DNA from 3 places in the Rhizobium ruizarguesonis genome. Region 2 is predicted to be linked to each of the others. Evidence: riboswitches for the same ligand, from Rfam matches in the RefSeq annotation. Region 2 holds a riboswitch; each other region holds the start of a gene.
The links. A riboswitch is a leader RNA that binds a small molecule or an ion and turns the genes downstream of it on or off. The one in region 2 is predicted to bind FMN.
Positions count from the first base shown of each region.

Region 1: another riboswitch for FMN. It lies ahead of ribB (3,4-dihydroxy-2-butanone-4-phosphate synthase); the one in region 2 lies ahead of J3P73_RS16065 (6,7-dimethyl-8-ribityllumazine synthase).
Region 3: another riboswitch for FMN. It lies ahead of ribN (riboflavin transporter RibN); the one in region 2 lies ahead of J3P73_RS16065 (6,7-dimethyl-8-ribityllumazine synthase).

Region 1 is NZ_CP071678.1:2,805,824-2,811,453, forward strand. Features, by position in the region: gene J3P73_RS13890 (SDR family oxidoreductase) at 1-153, shown strand, start outside; gene J3P73_RS13895 (hypothetical protein) at 189-332, shown strand; gene J3P73_RS13900 (glucose 1-dehydrogenase) at 419-1,201, shown strand; FMN riboswitch at 1,395-1,545, shown strand; gene ribB (3,4-dihydroxy-2-butanone-4-phosphate synthase) at 1,672-2,307, shown strand; gene J3P73_RS13910 (SDR family oxidoreductase) at 2,392-3,159, opposite strand; gene J3P73_RS13915 (DMT family transporter) at 3,489-4,397, shown strand; gene mobA (molybdenum cofactor guanylyltransferase MobA) at 4,407-5,036, shown strand; gene mobB (molybdopterin-guanine dinucleotide biosynthesis protein B) at 5,033-5,554, shown strand; gene J3P73_RS13930 (PAS domain-containing hybrid sensor histidine kinase/response regulator) at 5,486-5,630, opposite strand, start outside.
Region 2 is NZ_CP071678.1:3,228,750-3,234,379, reverse strand. Features, by position in the region: gene J3P73_RS16080 (TMEM175 family protein) at 1-159, shown strand, start outside; gene J3P73_RS16075 (alpha/beta fold hydrolase) at 206-1,051, shown strand; gene J3P73_RS16070 (SDR family oxidoreductase) at 1,116-1,886, shown strand; gene J3P73_RS16065 (6,7-dimethyl-8-ribityllumazine synthase) at 1,953-2,387, opposite strand; FMN riboswitch at 2,466-2,608, opposite strand; gene J3P73_RS16060 (SRPBCC family protein) at 2,870-3,316, shown strand; gene J3P73_RS16055 (GCG_CRPN prefix-to-repeats domain-containing protein) at 3,503-3,811, shown strand; gene J3P73_RS16050 (hypothetical protein) at 3,921-4,145, opposite strand; gene J3P73_RS16045 (adenylate/guanylate cyclase domain-containing protein) at 4,385-5,500, shown strand; gene J3P73_RS16040 (ArsR/SmtB family transcription factor) at 5,571-5,630, shown strand, end outside.
Region 3 is NZ_CP071678.1:1,910,173-1,915,802, reverse strand. Features, by position in the region: gene J3P73_RS09480 (aldo/keto reductase) at 1-588, shown strand, start outside; gene J3P73_RS09475 (esterase-like activity of phytase family protein) at 673-2,883, opposite strand; gene ribN (riboflavin transporter RibN) at 2,967-3,875, opposite strand; FMN riboswitch at 4,062-4,216, opposite strand; gene hupB (DNA-binding protein HupB) at 4,339-4,614, opposite strand; gene lon (endopeptidase La) at 4,821-5,630, opposite strand, start outside.

The DNA.
Region 1 (5,630 bases), 420 kb from region 2:
CACCAGACCAAGCTCTTCGAAGAGCAGACGCCAATGCAGCGCATGGCAGCGGTCGACGAGATGGTGGGTCCGGCGGTGTTTCTGCTGTCGAATGCAGCAAGTTTCGTGACCGGCGTCGATCTTCTCGTCGACGGCGGTTTCTGCTGCTGGTGAGGGCGAGGCGAAAGCTCATTGCCGGCAACTGAAAAATGAACGGTCTCGCTTCCTCCCTGGCTGAGATCGAGGCGCTGAAGGGAATAACGGGCAAGACGGCGTGCGATATCGTCGTCTGCCCGCCCTTCACGCCGATCGAACAGGCTCGGGCGTCGTCATCGGCGCTCAAGACTGCCTGAATTGGCGACAACCGGTTGAGCTCCAATAATGATCGCATGGTAGGTCGCGCCCAGATTTGCTGTTTATCGACGGACAAGGAAAGAGCATGAAACGCTTTGAGCAGAAGACGGTCGTCATTACCGGAGGCAGCCGCGGCATCGGCGCTGCTATCGCAAGACGTTTTGCGCGCGAAGGCGCCAATCTCGTCGTCTCGGCCAACGAGGACCTGGTTCACGGCGTTGCCGAACAGATCCGGGCCGACGGCGGCAAGGCGATCTCCTTCATCGGCGACGTCACCGACAAGGCGAGCGTCACCGCCCTCTATGATGCCGCCGAGAAGGAATTCGGCTCGGTCGACGTCTCGATCCAGAACGCCGGCGTCATCACCATTGCCCGCGTCGAGGACCTGACCGAAAACGAGTGGGACAAGGTCATGGCCGTCAACACCAAGGGCGTCTTCCTCTGCGCCCAGGAGGCGATATCGAGAATGCGCAAGCACAAGCGCGGCGGCCGCATCATCAACACCGCTTCCGGCCAGGCCCGTGACGGCTTTATCTACACGCCGCATTATGCCGCCTCGAAAATGGGCGTCGTCGGCATCACCCAGAGCCTGGCCAAGGAAGTCGCGACCGAGAAGATCACCGTCAACGCCTTCTGCCCCGGCATCATCGAGACCGACATGTGGGCCTATAACGACCAGGCCTGGGGCAAGCTGCTCGGCAACTACGCCCCCGGCGAGTTGATGAAGGAATGGGTCGAGGGCATCCCGATGAAACGGGCCGGCTCCGGCGAGGATGTCGCCGGCCTGGTTACCTTCCTCGCCAGCGACGACGCCGCCTATATCACCGGCCAGACCATCAATGTCGACGGCGGCCTGATCATGTCCTGATGCATGTCGCCCAAAAGTGCGCAGTGGTTTTGGGACAACGACATGCATGGAAGGATCAAAGCACCAACGAAGCACGGAAGGCGACCCGGTCGTCGCCTCCGTGTGAACAGTGTGTCCATCGGCGTTAGGGCAGCTTTGCATTTTTGCCGGGTCGAGTGACCTTGCCATCCGCCTGTTTTTGATCCTATCTTTGAAATGTTCTCAGGGCGGGGTGTAATTCCCCACCGGCGGTATCAGGAGCAATCCTGGAGCCCGCGAGCGCTTCCGGCACCTCCTGTCGGAAGGTCAGCAGATCCGGTGAGATGCCGGAGCCGACGGTATAGTCCGGATGGAAGAGGACAACACGGGCAGTCGCACTCCATCCGGGAGTCGGCTGACGTTTGTTCGCCCAAGGGCAGAAGGCTCGCTCACGGATTGAGCCGAGCAGACCATGTCAGTCCGCTGACATAACCCTTGAAAGGCCAGACAGCATGACTATCGCAAGAATTGAAGATGCCATATCAGCCATTGCCAGCGGCAAGATGGTCGTCGTCGTCGACGACCAGAACCGGGAAAACGAAGGCGATATCGTGGTCGCGGCCGATGCCGTCACCCCGGAAACAATCGCCTTCATGATGAACCACGCCCGCGGGCTCGTTTGCATTGCCATGGAAGGCGAGCGTCTCGATGCACTCGATATCCCGCTGATGGTGCCCAATAACACGGAATCGCACAAAACCGCCTTCACGGTCTCGGTCGATTATCTCAAGGGCACGACGACGGGCATCTCTGCGGCGGACCGCGCCGCCACCGTCCGCGCCCTCGTCGACGATCGCACAAAGCCCGACGAATTCGCCCGCCCCGGCCACATCTTTCCGCTCCGCGCCAACCCCCGCGGCGTGCTCGGCCGCCCTGGCCACACCGAAGCCGCAGTCGATCTCGCCCGCCTCGCCGGAAGGATCCCCGCCGGCGTCATCTGCGAAGTCGCCAACGACGACGGAACCATGTCCCGCCTGTCCGAACTCACGCTCTTCGCCGAACGCCACAACCTCCCCCTCGTCACCATCGAGGATCTGGTCGCCTATCTCGAACGCCAGGCGGCAAGAGACATACGCGAAGTCGCCTGATCGACGCCTTAGTTGCGGCGGCATAGCCCGCCGCAACTAAGAACGCCGAAGCGATGACCGTGACGGCACTGTCCCTTGCTCGCCCTATGTCCGGCTGATCGAAACGCCGCCATCCGCCAGCATTGCCGTGCCGGTCACGAAGCTCGACATGTCGGAGGCGAGGAAAAGCGCTGCATTGGCGATCTCTTCGGGTTGCGCCATGCGTTTCAGCGCATGCAATCCCTCCACGAAGGCGAGCACTTCCGGCGTGGCATCGGGCGCGTTGGTGATGCTGGCGGGTGTGTCGGTGCCGCCGGGAAGCAGTGCGTTGACGCGGATCTTCTGCGCTCCGAGTTCAGCGGCGAGCACCTGCACGAAGCCGATCAAACCCGCCTTGCTCGCCGCATAGGCGGCCATGCCCGGCATGCCGACGGTGTGACCGACGAAAGTCGAGGTGAAGATCAGCGATCCGCCGCCTTTTCCCATCGCCGCCGACTGGTACTTGGCGCCGAGGAAGGCGGCGGTGAGATTGGTCTCGATCGTCTCGCGCCAGCCCTCCAGCGACAGCCCGGCAACCGGCCCCATCTCACCGAGGATGCCGGCATTGTTGAAGGCGATGTCGAGCCGGCCGAAACGCGAGACTGCCGTTTCGACGAGTCTTGCCTGCAGCGCCTCATCCTTGACATCGCCTGATATGGCGACGGCCTGACCACCCTCCGCCTCGATTTCGGCGATGACGGCATCGAGCGCGTCCTGTCGCCGGCCGGTGACCACGAGCTTGGCGCCTTGCCGCGCAAAGAGTTTCGCCGCCGCGCGGCCGATGCCGGAGCTTGCGCCGGTGATGATTGCGATCTTGTCGTTGAGAAGTGTCATATCGATCTCTCCTTCGTTGTTGCGAGATCTGAGATGCTCAAACATCAGGCGATGCAGCCACCCGTTTCCCGCGCAGGAGGAGAAAAACGCCTATGGCCCGAACCGGCAGCGCGACGGCGCGTCCTCATCGACGCGTTGATTGCGGCGTCGGAACTGTCGGAATTCAGCTTATAAAACGGAGATTTGCCTGGACTTCCACCCACACGCCTGCGTTGACATCGGCGCCATTGTGCACCGCGTCATCGATTTATGCTTGGTGTGACATTCATCCGATTCCCTTGATGCATCTTCGCGACTAAAAGGAGCGCACAGGTAACGGGAATCTCTTCATGCCGCGGTCACGCAATACTGAGGGCGCCATCTATATGAGCTTGGCGATGGCCGGCTTTTCCGCGAGCGACGCCCTGTCCAAATCGGTGATCGCCTATATGAACGCCGGCGAGATCATGTTTCTGCGCGGCCTCTTCACCAGCCTGCTCGTCTATCTGATCGCCTGGAAAATGGGCGCGCTACGCTCCTGGCGCATCATGCTGCAGCCGATGATCATCTTCAGGATCATCTGCGAGACGCTCTCCGCCGTCACCTATATCACCGCGCTCGGCATGATGCCGATCGCCAATGCCTCGGCGATCCTGCAATCGCTGCCGTTGGTCGTCACCTTCGGCGCTGCCCTCTTCTTCGGCGAGCCGGTCGGCTGGCGGCGCTGGTCGGCGATCCTCGTCGGCCTCGTCGGCGTGATGATCATCATCCGCCCCGGCCCTGAGGGATTCACTGCCGCCGCCCTCCTCTGCGTCGCCGCGGTGCTGACGACGGCCGGCCGCGATCTCGCCACCCGGAGCATCAGTCCGGAGATTCCCTCGCTGATGATAACCGTCATCACCGCCATATCAGCCTCCTTCTTCGGCGCGCTGCTCATTCCGGCGCTCGGCGGCTGGCAGCCGGTCAGCGCTAACGCGCTTGGGCATCTCGTGCTCGCCTCGGTGCTGGTGCTCGTCGGCTACCAGTCGGTCATCCTCGCCATGCGCACCGGCGAAATCTCCTTCGTCGCGCCGTTCCGCTATACCAGCCTGATCTTTTCCTCTCTGCTCGGCTTCCTCTTCTTCGCCGAAGTGCCTGACAGCTGGACGCTCGTCGGGGCTGCGATCGTCATCGCATCCGGCCTCTATACATTCTATCGTGAGGCCAAGCGCCGTGTGTCGCCGATCGCGCAGGAATCCGCGCCGCGCGCGCCGGTCTGAGGAAGGATGATGGCTGAATTCTCGCTCGACAGATCTGATATAGCAGGCGTCGTATTGGCCGGCGGCCGCTCGCAACGCATGGGCCGCGACAAGGCAGGCGTGATGCTTGGCGCCGAGAGCCTGCTCCACCATGTGCTGACCCGCCTCTCGCAGCAGACCCCGCTCGTCGCGGTCAATGCCGATGCCGCCGCCGAGGGCGTGCCTGTCGTTCCCGACCGTTTTCGCGGCAAGGCCGGACCGATGGCCGGAATCCATGCCGCCATGGTCTATGCCGCCGGCCTGCCCTCGATCACCCATGTCGCCACCGTCTCGGTGGATTGCCCGTTCTTCCCGGCCGATCTCGTCGCCCGGCTGGCGGCAGCGGTCGAGCACCCTTCGCAGATCGCCATTGCCGCCTCCGAGGGCCGCAGCCATCCCGTCTTCGGGCTCTGGCCGGTGACGCTGGCCGCCGATCTCGAAGCCTGGATCGCCACCGACGAGAAGCGCCGCGTACGCGACTTCCTGTTGCGGCATGACGTTACGGAAGTGGCGTTTCCGCTGCATCCGACCCGTGCCAGCCTGCTCGATCCCTTCTTCAACATCAACACGCCTGATGATCTCGTCGAGGCGGAACGCTGGCTGGAGGCCCTTCGCGCATGACCGCACCGAAAATCTTCGGCATCGCCGGCTGGAAGAACTCAGGCAAGACGGGTCTCGCCGTCCGACTGGTGACGGAGTTCACCCGCCGCGGCTACAAGATCTCGACGATCAAGCACGCCCATCATGATTTCGACATCGACAAGGTCGGGGCCGACAGCTATCGCCACCGCCAGGCCGGCGCCCACGAGGTCACCATCGTCTCCGGCACCCGCTACGCCATCATGCACGAACTGCGCGGTGCGCCGGAACCTGAGTTCAAGGAGATCCTCGCCCGTCTCGCCCCCTGCGACCTCGTGCTGATCGAGGGCTACAAGCGCGAACCGATCCCGAAGATAGAGGCCCGCCGCCTTGAGGCCACCAATCGTGAACCGTTGGCGCCGAGCGATCCCCATATCTGCGCTATCGCCGCCGATCATGCCGTCACGGATACGGCCCTGCCGGTCTTCGATCTAGACGACACAGGCGCCATCGCCGATTTCATCGCTGACATCGTCGGCCTTGGACAGGCGAGGCTTTGAACCACCTGCATCGCCGCCGGATCTAAGAAGCGGAACCGTTTCGCTCGCCATCGCCTTGGCGATTTCCTTGGCAAGC
Region 2 (5,630 bases):
GCGCGCCGGCGGACACTCATCGGGCTGGCGATCTTTGCCCTGGCGGGGCTCGTTGCCCCCTTCGCACCGCTCCTCGGCTTCTTCCTGATCTGCTGCGCCCTCGTTCTCTATCTCCAGCCGGAGATCTTCAGCAGCCGCCTGCAAGGGCAGGCGGAATAACCACACGGAAAATAGCAAACAAGTTATCAACGCAAAGGAGACTGTCATGTCCACCATCAGATACCGCACCGCCGACGTCGACGGCTTCAAGATCTTCTATCGCGAGGCCGGTTCGCCGGATGCTCCGAAGCTGCTCCTGCTGCACGGCTTTCCGAGTGCCGGCCATATGTTCCGCGACCTGATCCCGCTGCTCTCCGATCGCTTCCACATCGTCGCGCCCGATCTTCCGGGCTTCGGACAATCCGACCTGCCGGCGCGGCCTGCCACCTTCGACGGGATCGCGGCGACGATCGACCGCTTCACCGAAATCGTCGGCTTCGATCATTACGCCGTTTACGTGTTCGACTATGGCGCGCCGACGGGCTTCCGGCTGGCGGTGAAACATCCCGAGCGCATCACGGCGATCATTTCGCAAAACGGCAATGCCTATGTCGAGGGCCTCAGCGACGGCTGGAACCCGATCCGGGCCTATTGGGAGGACGCCTCCGAGGAGAACCGCAATGCGCTGAAGGCGATGCTGCAGCCGGAGGCGACGATCTGGCAATATACCCATGGTGTCGCCGATCCGACGGCGGTTTCGCCGGACGGTTATTCGCTCGACAATTTCTATCTGGCCCGGCCTGAAGTCGAGGATGTGCAACTTGATCTCTTCGGCGACTACAAGAGCAATGTTGCGCTCTATCCTGCCTTCCAGGCGTATTTCCGTACCCACAAGCCGCCGTTCCTTGCCGTGTGGGGTGAGAATGACCCGTTCTTCCTGCCGCCCGGTGCAGAGGCCTTTGAGCGCGATAATCCGGGCGCGGTCGTGCGCTTCCTCGACACGGGCCATTTCGCGCTGGAAACGCATGCCGCCGAGATCGCGGCCGAGATTCGGGATTTTCTGGCCCGCTGACGGCAACCTGGCGCCGCCCCGCCGGAAGGGGCGGGTGGTGGCCGAAGCAGAGAGGAGAGACGGCATGTCGAACTCAGTCGCGATCATCACCGGCGCCAGCCAGGGTATCGGCCAGGCGACGGCGCAGCGCCTCGCGCGCGATTTTTCCGCGCTGGTGCTGGTCGCCCGCAACCGCGCTAATCTTGAGGAGACCGCGCAGGCGGTAAGGGCGGCCGGCGCGCAAGCCCTCGTCATCGGCGCCGACCTCGCCGAGCCGCAAGCGGCGCAGGCCGTGGTCGATCAGGCGCTCGGTGCCTTCGGCCGCATCGATGCGCTGCTCAACATCGCCGGTGCGGTACCGCAGATTGATCTTTTCGAGATGACCGATGCGCAGTGGGAGGACGGGCTGGCGCTAAAGCTGCACGGCGCGAGGCGCCTGACGATAGCGGCATGGCCGGCGCTGAGAGAGGCGAAGGGCTCCGTCGTCTTGATGTCGGGCAATTCGGCGGTGTTTCCGAAGGCGCCGTACGCGGCGGTCGGTACCATCAATGCTGCCATCGTCGCACTCGCCAAGGCCTTTTCCGATCGCGGCATCACCGATGGCGTGCAGGTCAACAGCGTGCTGCCCGGTCCCGTCATGACCGGCCGGCGTCTTTCCTATCTCAAGCACTGGGCGCCGCTGCATGGCGTAAGCGTGGAGGAGGCGACCGCCCGTTTCCTCAAGCAGGCCGGCATCGCCCGCTATGGCGAGCCGGAAGAAATCGCCGAACTGATGGCTTTCCTGGTATCGCCGGGCGCACGCTGGATGACCGGCTCGACGCTGCGCATGGATGGCGGCGAGGTGAAGTCGATCTGATGCGGTCGACGGCGGGAGTGCCCCGCCGTCTTCATCTCCTGTGTTCCTCTGCTCGTCGAGCTGCTTTCACGCAGCCAGAGCGGCGCGGGTTTTGCCGATCGTCAGAGCCGCCTTTGCGGCCTCGCGCCCTTTCTCGACGAAATGTGCGCGGTAGATCTGCTTGTGATGCTCGGTTTCCTGATACTGATGCGGCGTCAGCGAAACCGACAGCACCGGCACGCCGGTATCCATGCCGGCGCGCATCAGCCCATCGACGACGGCCTGGGCGACGAATTCGTGGCGGTAGATTCCGCCGTCGACGACGAAGGCGGCGGCAACGACAGCAGCATAGCGCCCGCTTGCCGCAAGATCGCGTGACAGCAGCGGCATCTCGAATGCGCCGGGAACATCGAACACATCGACCTGCTCGGGCGGAATAAGCTGATGGAAGCCATCTAGGGCACGGTCGACGATATCGGCATGCCAGCTGGCTTTGATGAAGGCATAGCGGGTGGGTGTCATGGTAATCTCCTTTGGCGAACAGACACATCACCCAAGGCGATCACGAACGTCCCCGACAGCCGCAAGGGCGGCAGGAACGCGCGTTCTCTTTCATCCGGACTATGACCGTCGGCTCAGGCATCTCACCTGATCTGCTGACCCTTCCTGAGAAGGCGCTCGCGGGCTCGCAATCCAAATTGCATACCGCCGGTAGGGACTTGCACCCCGCCCTGAGAACGGCGCGAACAATAGGTGGAAGGTGACGGGCTGGCAATAGTCCGGAAAGAGCTTTCATGACCGATGAAAGCGCCGATGCAGGATCAGGGCTCCCGACGCGGCGATTTTGCTTGTTCGTCGATCGCGACGGGCAAGCCCTCTTGTGGAGGATGGGCTTGCGCCTACATGCTTCCAGTGAGGACATTCACGTCAGAATAGCACGGCAAGACAGGATGCGCCGTCTCCACCGGAGACGGGCAGGGCCGTGGCAACCACGGGAGAGAGAGATGCAAGACCCCTTCGTCGTCCACCGCGAGGCGCATATCGCGGCGCCGCCGGCCGCGGTGTTCGCGCTGATGACCGACCCGGAAAAGATCCTGCGCTGGATGGGAACGGAGGCGCAGGTCGAGCCGCAGCCCGGTGGGCTCTATCTCGTCAACGTCACCGGCGCCCGCTTTGCGCGCGGCTCGTTTCGAGAAGTGGTTCCGGTTCATCGCCTTGCCTACAGCTTCGGCTGGGACGGCAGTGAGGTGGTGCCGCCGGGGTCGAGCCTGGTCGAGATCGACCTGATCGAGCAAGGAGATGGAACGCTGTTGCGGCTCACCCATAGCGGCCTGCCGAGCGCCGAGCAATGCGCCGGCCATGCGGAAGGCTGGGCGCATTACCTCGGGCGGTTGACCGAGGTCGCCGCCGGGCATGATCCGGGTCCCGACCCTTTTTACGGCAGGACATGAACAAATTTTGCCGGCAGCGGGGCGTCTGTGAAGCGCTTGCCGTTGCGACAACAACGGTCGGCGAGCGCCCAAGCCGGTCGTGCGGAAGCGCTTCTTTTGCTACCGCAAACATGAACGCGCAGTTCATCTCCAGTTCAATTTAGCGGTCCTAATCTGCGGACGGCTGGATTGAAAATGGAGTTCACGATGAAGGCACTTTCTATCGCGGCTGCCTTGCTTGCCGGCAGCCTCTCGATCGGTACCGCGGAGGCAATGCCGATGGGGACAATCAATGTCCAGAGCAATGTCACAAAGGTCGACTACGCCTGCGGTCGCGGCTGGCATCTGACGCGCTGGGGCGAATGCCGGCGAAACTGGAGACGCCCGCCGCCGGTAGCTTTCTACGGTGGTCCGCCCCGCTGGGGCTGGGAGCGGCGTCACCGGGATTGGGATGGTCCGCGCTGGCGCGATGAGAGGCGCTGGGATCGCGACCGGCGTTGGCGGGATGATGACTAAAGGTCTGGCTTAGATGTAGATGGACGAAGGCCGGAGCGATTTTCGCCCGGCCTTTTCTAATGCTTCGCCGACGCTGACAGCCAGCGTTCTCCCGATTCGCCCGAGAGGATCAGATCCTGCTGACGAGCCAGTGCTTGTCGTCGATCAATTCCTCGAGCTCGACGGGATCCTTGACGCCGAATTCGAACCATTCGACGAGTTCTTTCGCCTTGCGGCTACTCTCCTCCGCCGTCAGCTCGACCTGATATCTTTCGCACCATCGCCGAAGGATCGACGTCAGCAGCGTCATGTCATTCCCATCCAGCGGATCTTTCGGCCAGAAAATCGTGCCCATCGTACCCCTCAATCACACGATGACGAACGGCCCCATAATGGAATCAAAGCCGCGCAAGTTTAAAGTGTTTATTTTTTGTTTTCCACCGCGGCGAATGGTTTTCGACAGGGGAGTGGAACGTCCTTTTGGGGATGAAAGGTTGAGCCGGTGGAAACGTCCTCATGGACATTCGGAATGGCTGCTTGCGCTCACCCGGGGACATCCTTGCGGCCGCCCCGGTCAGCGTGCGATGTTAAGCCATGGATCTGCCATCTCCCCTTGCCTGGCTGGTTGATGAGGCCGGTGCCTCGCCCAGTCCCGAATGGTTTCTGGCCGAACTCGGGCGCCGGCTGCTGGCCGATGGCCTGCCGCTTTTGGGCGGCGCGCTGACGCTTTCGGTGCCGCATCCGATCATCGCGCGGCGCACCTGGCTGTGGCGGGCGGAGACTGGCGCTGTTATTGAGGCTTTGGCCTTTGCCGCCGCTCCGCGGAGCGAGGCCGGGCGCGAGTGGCTGGCCGGGCTCGGGCCGGTATGGGAAGACAGGATCGGGCCTTCACAGGACAATCGGTCGGACAGCCCGCTGCTCGGCTGGGCGAGGGTTGCCAGCGGGGAAGGGGCAGGTGCATTCGGCGCAGCCGAGGCCGGCCTGCTGCGCGAGGTCGCGCGTTTTGCTGCAGCGCCGCTCGCCGCTTTGGCGGCGCGCGAGGCGCGGGCAGCGCTGCTTGAAGCCTATCTCGGCCGCCGTAGCGCCGCGCGGGTGCAGGCCGGCGCGCTTGCCCGCGGCACCGGCGAGACCATCCGCGCGGCCCTTCTCTGTGCCGATCTGCGCGACTTCACCGCCCTCTCCGAGGTGACCGAACCTCACGTGATGATATCAGCACTGGACGCCTGGTTTGACCGCGTCGCTGGCGCCGTGCATGCCTTCGGCGGTGAGGTGTTGAAATTCATCGGCGACGGCGTGCTGGCGATCTTTCCGGTCACGGCTACGTCAGGCGAGGGCGACGCAGCCCGAGGGGATCGCGAGGCTTGCGAGGCCGCACTTCGGGCGGTCGCCGCCAGCCGTGCCGGCATGGCCCATCTCGATCAACTGCGCCAGGCGCAGGGACTGGCACCGCTGCCCTTCGGCGCAGCACTTCATTTCGGCGAAATCCTGTGGGGCAATATCGGCGCGGCCGACCGGTTGGATTTTACCGCCATCGGCCCCGCCGTCAATCTGGTCAGCCGGCTGGAAGGGCTCTGCAAGCCGCTCGGCCGAAGCGTGCTGATCTCGGGCGCGGTGGCAGCGAATACGGCGACGGCGCTGACGCCGCTCGGAGAGCACACATTGCGCGGCATCGCCGACCCTTGCGCTGTCTTTGCCCTGCCGACGGATTGAGCTGCGGGCAGGGATGAAGTTTTGCAAAGAAAAATTTGCAAAGATATGTTTGCAATAGTAGGCTTGCGGCATGAAAACACCGCGCCCGCAGCCTGCTCAATCCGTCACCGCACCCCGCACCATCAGCCGC
Region 3 (5,630 bases), 1.3 Mb from region 2:
GTCTTCGAGGGCCTGGACGCGCTGCAGAAGGCCGGCAAGATCAAGTGTTACGGCGTCAGCGTCGAAAAGGTCGAGGACGGGCTGAAGGCGATCGAATATCCCGGCGTCGTCAGCATCCAGATCATCTACAACATCTTCCGCCAGCGCCCCGATCACCTGTTCTTCCAGGAAGCACGCCGCAGGAATGTGGCGATCATCGCCCGTGTGCCGCTCGCAAGCGGTCTTCTCTCCGGCAAGATCACCCCGGACACACATTTTGCCAGCGACGACCATCGCAATTTCAACCGCAACGGCGAAGCCTTCGATGTCGGCGAGACCTTTGCCGGCGTGCCCTTCGAGGTCGGCCTGCAGGCGGTGGAAGAGGTGCGCAAGCTGGTGCCCGCGGGCGCGACCATGGCAGCCTTGGCGCTCCGCTGGATCCTGATGAGCGATGCCGTCACCGTCGTCATCCCCGGTGCCCGCAATGGCGAGCAAGCCAGGGCCAACGCGGCCGCCGCCGACCTTGCGCCGCTGTCGGCCGATGTCATGGCGGCAACACACGAGATCTACGAGCGGCTGATCGCGCCGCATGTGCATCAGCGCTGGTAGGCGTCCAACACTCCAAAATGCAAATGGCCGGGTTTTCGCCCGGCCATTTGCATATTATCGATCCGTCAAGGTCAGTTGGTGGGCTCAGTTGGTGCCGACCAGGTCAACCGGGAAGAACAGGGTCTCGCCGGAGGATTCGCTGACGCCGTCATTGTCGGTGACCGCGTAGGGCTTGCCCGACGCGTCGAAGGTGAAGCCTTCAAGCTTGTCCAGCACATAGCCATTGGTCGCGGTCTTCAGTTCGCCGAGGAAGTCATGGGCTTCAGTCTTCTTGACGACCGGCAGTTCACCGCCGAGCTTGGCGGGCTTCAGGTCCGATATCGCGACCTTGTAGAGCTTCTTCAGCCTGGCGGCATCACCGACGAGGTTGTCGCGCTCGATGATGAAGACGCTGTCGCCCTGAGCCGAGATTTCCGACAGACCGACCCAGCCGCTTTCCGTCCTGTCGAGCGGATAGCGCACAGCACCCCATTCCTTCTTCTTCGGATTGTAGGAGACGAGCTTGACGAAACCCTTCTCGTCGTCGCTCCACTCGCGCTGGACCGCCATCCACAGCGTCGCATCGTCGCCGGTGCCGACAATGGTCACGCCTTCGAAGCCGTAACGGATTTCGTTGGCGACGAGCTCCTTCGGCAGGGCGACCTCGGCCTTGATTTCGCCCTTGGCATTGACGTTGTAGAGCGCGTGCGGGACGAGACGCTCACTGTAACCTTCCGAGGCGAGCCAGAAGGAGCCATCGGCAGCAGCCGCGATGCCTTCGATGTCGAGCTTCTGGGCCGGGGCGCCGTCACGCTTGACGACGAGGGCGTCGGTGATGACGGCCGGCTTCTTGCTGGCATCGATCGTGTAGATCGTCGGCTGCGAGCCCAGAACGCTGTCGCTGACGGCGTAGAGCATGCCCGGCTTGCCCGGAACGGCGGCGAGACCCGAAAGGGCTGCGAAGCCAATCGGATTGCCGTCCTTTTCGGCAGAGACGATCTGCGGATAGGCCTTTTCGCCTTCCGAGCGCTCGTAGATCATCACATGCGAGCGCGCGCCGCCGTCCTTGCCGAGGTCGAGCTCGTTGGCGGTCGCAAAAAGATTACGCGCGGGAATGGCGATCGCGCCTTCCGGCGAAATGCCCGACGGCAAGAGCTGGATGAGTTCGGGATCGGCGCCGGTATCCTTGAAAACGCCGACGACCGAAGCACGCTCGGCGAGCAGGAAGAAATACTGATCGTCGCCGAACTTGGCGGCTTCAAGGCCTTCCGGCTCGACGCCCTTCGATCCCGAACGGCTTTCCGGATAGTGGCCGATATGGGCAACGGCGCGTTCGAAGGAGGCGCCTGATTCGTAGAGAAGTTTGCCCGTCTTGTCGAAGATGGTGAAACCACGCGAGCCGCCCTGGTAGTCGCCTTCATTGGCGACGACGAGGCGGTTGTCGTCCAGCCACTTCACGGCGTCGGGCTCGCGCAGCACGCCCTTGGCTTCGCCCGAGAATTTCAGGGCGCCGTCACGCTTGGTGTCGATGCCGGAAAGATCGACGCTGCCGGCGGAGAAATGCGTCTTCACGTCAGCCGTGTTGGCGTCGATGATGACGATCTCATTGTTCTCCTGCAATGTCAGAGCAATTTCGTTCAGGCCGTTGAAGGCGACGAATTCCGGCTCCGGATCTTCAGGGGCGACGCCGCCAAGCCCGGTCAGCGCCACGTGCTTGATAGTGCCGCAATCGACGGTGCCGTTCTTGACCTGGAAGACGACGAGGTCGCCGGGCGGCATTTGCGGGATCTTGCCGTCATTGACGTCTTCGTCGCGCTCGTTTTCGATTGCGATGGCGCCGAGCATCTTGTCCTTGTTGAGGGCGATCGAATCCGGCTGGCCGCCGAGATCGCAGGTGTTCTCGATCTTCTTGGTCGCCACGTCGACGATCGCGAGACGGCCCGAGGGCTTCGCCTTGCTTTCGGAGGTGTTGACAGCAACGAGCGCCTTGCCGGCGCTGGAGGTGACCGATGTCGGCTCGCCGTCCATCATCACCGCGCCGCCGGCCTTCGGTGCCTTGGCATCGGTAATATCGATGAAGCCGATCGCGCCGAGCGGGCTGTCGCTATAGATCAGCGTGTTGCCGTCGTCGGTCGCGGTGATGATTTCGGCGGAGCTCACCGACAGCTTGTCCTTGTCAGCCGGCAGGTTCTCTGCGACCGGGAAGGAAGCGATGCGGTTGAAAACCGGTTCGGCCGCGGCCGGAAAAGCAACGGATGCGAGAAGCACGGCAGCGAGCACTGCCTTGCGCGATGAAATTGTCATGAAATCCCCCATGTGTCGAACATTCGAAACAGGAGTTTTCTGCGCGCGCGGCATGACAGAGGCATGACAGATGCGGCATTTTGCACCTGATCACGTCAGGCTGGTTTGCGCTCCCGGCGCATCTCGTTTCGCATGATGAACAGCGAAGCAGACAGGATGAGAGCCGCTCCCAGCCAGAGATAACCCGCCGGCGCATAACCGAAGAACAGCCAACCCGCCAGTACGTTCAACGGCAGCTTCAGATCGTCGAACGGCTGGACATAGGCGGCATCAGCGGCTGCATAGGCGAGCGTCAGGAAATACTGCGCTGCGGCAGTCAGCAGCCCCGCCAGCAGGAACAGGGCAAGGGTTGCGCCCGTCGGCACTGCAAAGCCTGCCGCAAGCGCCAGCCCGCCATTTATCGGCGTCAGCAGAACGAGCAGCCAGACGGTGATCGTCTCCGGTCGTTCGATACCCGTCAGGCTCTTGGTGATCAGCGACGAGGCGCCCCAAAGCAGCGCCGAAAGCACAGGCAAGAGAGCCGCCCAGCCAAAGCCGTCCGACCATGGCTGCAGGATGATCATCGCTCCGGTGAAACCCGCAGCCGTCGCAGCCCAGCGGGCCGGGCCGACGCGCTCACCCAGGAAAAGCCGGGCGCCCAGAATGATGAAGAAGGGCGAGGTCATCACCAGTGCGATCGCCTGCCAGATCGGCACCGCGGCAAGGCCGGCGACCCAAGCTTCGACGCCGAGCGCGGCAAGCGCGACGCGCGCGAGGTGACGCCAGGGATAGTCCGTGCGCATCGCCGCAAGGCCGAGCCTCTTAAGGAACGGCAGCGAAAACAGGAAGGCGAAGCCATATTGCCAGAAAGCTGCCGACGCCGAGGGAAAGGCAAGCTTCATCGTCAGCCATTGGGTGACGACGTTGAGAAGCGAAAAGGCAATGCCGGCAAGCACCATCCAGATGGCACCGACAACGGCGCGGGACGGCGAGACTGCAAGGGAAGTCTGATTCATGTCTTTCATCCAAACTACAGCGCCGCGCGTCTTTTCAGACGCGCAAAGGACGCTGTAGCACTTTAAATCGCTGCATAATTTTATCTTTAAATCGATTCCGATTTAAGGAATTATGCAGTGGGACCAACATAAATCAGGACGCATGAGGCACGGACACGAGCGACATGGCGGATCCCCGCCCTTTGCACGACCGACACTCATTCTCTTCCATCCGGACTTTTACCGTCGGCTCCGGAATCGCACCGGATCTGCTGGCCCTTCCCCCGCTTGGACACGAGAGCAGGCGCTCGCGGGCTCGAGCCGAAACCCTTACCGCCGGTGGGGAGTTTCACCCCGCCCTGAGAACAGAAACGTCGTAGATCAAAGCCCGGGCGACAGCAAGGCTAGCCAAAGCAAAAGGGGTCCGGCAAAGCCGAACCCCTCTCAAATCCTGCACAACCGGTCTCGTTTCCGGCTGACGGATAATATCAGATCAGCCGTTGACGGCGTCCTTCAGGCCCTTGCCGGGCGTGAATTTCGGCACGTTGCGAGCCGGAATGTCGACTTCAGCGCCCGTCGACGGGTTACGGCCCTTCGTTGCGGCACGATGAGAAACGGTGAAGCTGCCGAAACCCGCGAGGCGAATGTCGCCCTTGTTCTTGAGTTCAGCCTGGACAACGTCGAAAACCGCGTCAACAGCGGAAGCCGCGTCAGACTTCGTCAGTCCTGCCTTTTCGGCTACTGCGGACACGAGTTCATTCTTGTTCATGTTTCCACCCCTTTCTAAATGGTATGAAACGACTCAAAAGTAAGCTAGGCGCAGAATAGGTTTCATCAGGCCCGCCGAAAACCCAAAAGCCCTGCAAATCAAGGAAAAGCAAGCGTCTACATGACGTTTTCACAAAAAAGGCTGGCGTTTTCGCCAGCCTTTTTCCGTGTTTTGCGCCAATTGGGCATAAATGTGGCAAAGGCCACTCAATGCGCTATGGTTGCGCCCGTCTCATCGAGGCCTTCGACCGATGTGATGACCGGCGTTTCCACCGTGCCGTCCCATTCGATCGGCTCCGGCCGCCGGATCAGCGCATGCTTGATCACCTCGCCCATGCGGGATACCGGGATGATCTCCATGTTGTTCTTCACGTTATCAGGAATCTCCGCCAGGTCCTTGGCGTTTTCCTCCGGAATCAGCACCTTCTTGATGCCGCCGCGAAGCGCTGCGAGCAGCTTTTCCTTGAGACCGCCGATCGGCAGCACACGGCCGCGAAGGGTGATTTCACCGGTCATGGCCACATGCCTGTCCACCGGGATGCCGGTCATGATCGAGACGATCGCGGTTGCCATGGCGACGCCGGCCGAGGGGCCATCCTTCGGCGTTGCGCCTTCCGGCACGTGCACGTGGATGTCGCTCTTGTCGAAGCGCGGCGGCTCGATGCCGAAATCGACGGCGCGCGAGCGGACATAGGACGCCGCTGCCGAGATCGATTCCTTCATGACTTCCTTCAGATTGCCGGTGACCGTCATGCGGCCCTTGCCCGGCATCATCACACCTTCGATGGTCAGCAGCTCGCCACCAACTTCCGTCCAGGCAAGACCGGTCACGACGCCGACTTGATCCTCGCCCTCGGCTTCGCCATGGCGGAAGCGCGGGACGCCCAGATAGTCGGAGATGTTGGCAGCCGTCACGTGAACGGCCTTCGTCTTGCCCTTGATGATCTCGGTGACCGCCTTACGGGCGAGTTTCATCAGCTCGCGCTCGAAGTTGCGGACGCCGGCTTCACGGGTGTA